Regions from separate parts of the Streptomyces sp. NPDC016851 genome, predicted to be linked through region 1. Evidence: riboswitches for the same ligand, from Rfam matches in the RefSeq annotation. Region 1 holds a riboswitch; the other holds the start of a gene.
What was found. Region 1 has a riboswitch for S-adenosylmethionine ahead of thrC (threonine synthase). Riboswitches for the same ligand answer to the same signal wherever they lie in the genome.

Region 1 (2,193 bases):
GCTTCTGGGGGCGTACGACGTCGTGGCCGGCCTTGTACGCCGTCGACACCGGGGAGCAGCCCTCGGCCTGCGCGCCGAAGATCTTGTACGGCTTGTCCTCGACCAGCCCGAGCTTGATCAGCTCCTGCAGGCCCTTGTCGATCTTCGTGAGCTGCGAGCCGGAGGCGATCGGCACCACGATCTGGTCCGGCAGCTGCCAGCCGAGCTGCTCGCAGATCTCGTACGCCAGGGTCTTGGAGCCCTCCGCGTAGTACGGCCGCAGGTTGACGTTGACGAAGCCCCAGCCCTCGCCGGCCGGGTCGCCGATCAGCTCGGAGCAGAAGCGGTTCACGTCGTCGTAGTTGCCCTGGATGCCGACGAGCTCGCCGCCGTAGACCGCGGCCATGACGACCTTGCCCTGCTCCAGGTCGTGCGGGATGAACACGCAGGAGCGGAAGCCGGCGCGGGCCGCCGCGGCGCCCACGGCGCCGGCGAGGTTGCCGGTGGAGGAGCAGGACAGCGTGGTGAAGCCGAAGGCGCGGGCGGCCTCCAGGGCCTGGGCGACGACCCGGTCCTTGAAGGAGTGCGTCGGGTTGCCGGAGTCGTCCTTGATGAAGAGCTTGCCCGCCTCGACGCCCAGCTCGCGCGCGAGGTTGTCGGCCTTGACGAGCTGGGTCCAGCCCGGGTTGATGTTCGGCTTGGTCGCCACGTCGGCCGGGACCGGCAGCAGCGGGGCGTAGCGCCAGATGTTCGCGGGTCCCGCTTCGATCCGCTTGCGGAGCTCTTCGGTGTCGTAGGCCGAGAAGTCGTAGGCGATCTCCAGCGGACCGAAACACTCCTCGCACGCGAAGACCGGGCCGAGGGGTACGCGGTGACCGCACTCGCGGCAGCTCAGGGCGGCGGCGGGGCCGAGGTCTACGGTGGAGTCGGTGGTGCTTGCAACAGTCTGCACAGCCATGTGAGGCGAGGCCCTTCCTCATCTTCCTCACGACGCATCTCGCCGTGAGACGGATTTGGCACCTTCCCGAGCCGGGAGCCTCGCGGAGCGGTCGACAGTGACCTACGAGTATCGGCTGGAGGGTTGCCGGGGCTTCATCGGGCCGTATCCCTCTGCCCCTCTGGATGAGCTGTATTCGGTTGTAAACAACGGTTGACCCCGGACATGCGATGGTCATCCGCGTTGTTCAAGACTGTAACCGACGACCAGGACAGTTGAGATAGTCGTCCGAACCGCGAGATGACTGTACCCATCAGCCGCTACCGCGGCGGGCAGTCCGTCCCGCCGAGAGTACGCAGAGGAGCCGCCACGGTGCTGGAAGAAGTCGAGCGCTGGCTGAGCACCCGTTCCTGGTCAGCGACCGATCGTCCGCTCCACCAGATTCTGGCCGCCAAGCAGCGCACGGGCCAGACGGTGAGTGTGGTGCTGCCCGCGCTCAACGAGGAGGAGACGGTCGGTGACATCGCCGCGATCATCCGTCACGACCTGATGCGGCAGGTCCCGCTCGTCGACGAGCTGGTCGTCGTCGACTCGGGGTCGACCGACCGCACGTCGGAGGTGGCCGCCGCCGCGGGCGCGACGGTGGTGCACCGCGACGAGATCATCCCGCGGATCCCCGCCGTGCCGGGCAAGGGCGAGGTGCTGTGGCGCTCCCTGCTCGTCACGCGCGGGGACATCGTCTGCTTCATCGACGCGGACCTGAAGGACTTCTCGTCCGACTTCGTCTCCGGGATCGTGGGCCCGCTGCTCACCGACCCGGACATCGACCTGGTGAAGGGCATGTACGACCGTCCCCTCGGAGGCACCGCCGGGCAGGGCGGCCGGGTCACGGAGCTGATGGCCCGCCCGCTGCTGAACATGCACTGGCCACAGCTGGCCGGGTTCGTGCAGCCGCTCGGCGGCGAGTACGCGGCCCGCCGCTCGCTGCTGGAGCAGCTGCCGTTCCCCGTCGGGTACGGCGTCGAGCTGGGCATGCTGGTCGACGCGCTGCACCTGGTGGGCCTGGACGCCCTCGCCCAGGTGGACGTCGGGGTGCGCAAGCACCGGCACCAGGACGGGCAGGCGCTGGGCCGGATGGCCGCCGCGATCTACCGCACGGCCCAGCTGCGGCTGGCCCGCGGGCATCTGATCCGGCCGTCCCTGACACAGTTCGAGCGGGGCGGCGACGGCTTCGAGCCGCGCACGTACTCCGTGGACACCGAGGAGCGTCCGCCGAT
Region 2 (2,193 bases), on a different contig from region 1:
AGCGGGTGGGCGCAGAACAGCCCGTCCCGCACGCCGATGCCGTACTCGGCGGAGAGCGCGGCGGCGAAGTGCGAGCTGTTCCAGCCCTCGACGACGAAGGAGAGCACACCGACGCGCGGCGCGTCGTCCCCGAACAGGGACAGGAACCGCACCTGGGGGACGTCGGCGAGCCCCTCCCGCACCTTGGCGACCAGGTACTGCTCGCGCGCGACGAGCGTGTCGAAGCCGGCCTCCGTCAGCGCCTTGCAGGCGGAGGCGACGGCGTAGGCGCCGATGACGTTGGGCGAGCCCGCCTCGTGACGGGCGGCGCTGTCGTGCCACTCCACGTCCACTCCCCCGTCGGTACGCCGGGTGACCTTGCGGCTGGCGCCGCCGCCCGCGAGGTACGGCTCGGCCTCGCGCAGCCAGTCGGCCCGTCCGGCCAGCACACCGGAGCCGAAGGGCGCGTACAGCTTGTGCCCGGAGAAGGCGACCCAGTCGACGCCGAGGTCGGCGACGGACACGGGGTAGTGCGGGGCCAGCTGGGCGGCGTCGAGCACGATCCGGGCGCCGTGCGCGTGCGCGGCCGCCGCGAGCTCCCGTACGGGCCACAGCTCGCCGGTGACGTTGGAGGCGCCGGTGACGCAGACGAGGACCGGGCCGTAAGGGTCGCGGTCGGCGAGGGCGCGCTCCAGGGTCTCGACGGCCTGGCGGGGGCTGCGCGGGGCGTCGAGGTACGTGACACGGGCGTCGCGCCAGGGCAGCAGGGAGGCGTGGTGCTCGGTCTCGAAGACGAAGACCTGGCAGCCGGCCGGGAGCGCGGCGGCCAGGAGGTTGAGGGAGTCGGTGGTGGACCGGGTGAAGACCACCTGGTCACCGTCCCTGCAGTCGAGGAACTCCGCGACCGTCCGGCGGGCGTTCTCGAACAGGTCGGTCGACAGCTGGGACAGGTACCCGGCACCGCGGTGGACGCTGCCGTAGTACGGCGCGTAGGCGGCGACGTCGTCCCAGACCCGCTGGAGCGCCGGGGCGCTGGCGGCGTAGTCGAGCGCGGCGTAGGTGACCTCGCCACCGGTGACGAGCGGGACGGTGACATCCCGTCCCAGAACGGGCAGCGGGGCACAAACGGACGGGGCGGCGGCAACGGTGGAGACGGACATGGCGGAACTCCCGTGAAGTCAGGTGGAATCCGCCCGCGAGCACATGGCTCAAGCGGGGGGTGAAGGAAAGAGGGTGCGGAGGCGGGGCTCTGCGGCCCTATCGCATTCGCTGGTTCACGAGAGACTCCTCGTCACGCGCTTGCCACAGACCTCGCTGCCTGCGGCCTGGTCTTCACCCGGGGCACCCCGCCACGGACGGAGGGTTGCCGGACAGTCGGCCGGGGCCTCATGACTGTCACTCATGACCTGATCAGGAACGTACGCGAAAAGATCGGCGTCCCGCAACCCGAGTCCGGATCGCGGGACACCCGGCGCTACGCGTTGCTCGCCGCCACCCACCGCTCCAGGGTCCGCTTGGCGGCCCCGGAGTCGATCGATTCGGCCGTCTTGGCCATGCCGGCGCGGATCTGCTCGACGAGTGTCCCCGGGCCGGGTTCGAGGGCCACCAGGGCCGCCGCCGAGTTCAGCAGGACCGCGTCGCGCACGGGGCCCGTCTCGCCGTCCAGCAGGCGGCGGGCGACCTCCGCGTTGTAGGAGGCGTCCGCGCCGCGCAGGGCCTCCACGGGGACGAGTTCGAGGCCCACGTCGCGCGGGTCGAAGGCCTCCTCGGTCACCTTGCCGTCGCGGACGACCCACACTCTGGACGTGGCGGTGGTGGTCAGTTCGTCGAGGCCGTCGTCCCCCCGGAAGACCAGGGACGAGTGGCCGCGCTCGGCGAAGACGCCCGCGACGATCGGTGCCATGCGCGGATCCGCGACGCCGACGGCCTGGGCGCGTACCTTCGCCGGGTTGGTCAGCGGACCGAGGACGTTGAAGATCGTCCGGACGCCCAACTGGCCGCGCGCCGCGCCCGCGTGGCGCATCGCCGGGTGGAACTTCGCCGCGAAGCAGAAGGTGATCCCGGCGTCCTCGGCGACCTGGGCCACCCGGTGCGTCGGCAGTTCCAGATTGACGCCGAGCTTCTCCAGCACGTCCGACGCGCCGGACGCCGACGACGCCGCGCGGTTGCCGTGCTTGACGACCTTCGCGCCCGTGCCGGCGATGACGATCGCCG

Region 2: linked by a shared signal. The riboswitch ahead of ACZ3I3_RS04040 (aminotransferase class V-fold PLP-dependent enzyme) and the one ahead of thrC (threonine synthase) in region 1 are both predicted to bind S-adenosylmethionine.

Annotation. Positions count from the first base shown of each region.
Region 1 is NZ_JBVHEP010000046.1:21,695-23,887, forward strand. It holds gene thrC (threonine synthase) at 1-937, opposite strand, end outside; SAM riboswitch class I at 953-1,108, opposite strand; gene ACZ3I3_RS40570 (glucosyl-3-phosphoglycerate synthase) at 1,289-2,193, shown strand, end outside.
Region 2 is NZ_JBVHEP010000002.1:289,421-291,613, forward strand. It holds gene ACZ3I3_RS04040 (aminotransferase class V-fold PLP-dependent enzyme) at 1-1,139, opposite strand, end outside; SAM riboswitch class IV at 1,270-1,386, opposite strand; gene trpD (anthranilate phosphoribosyltransferase) at 1,454-2,193, opposite strand, start outside.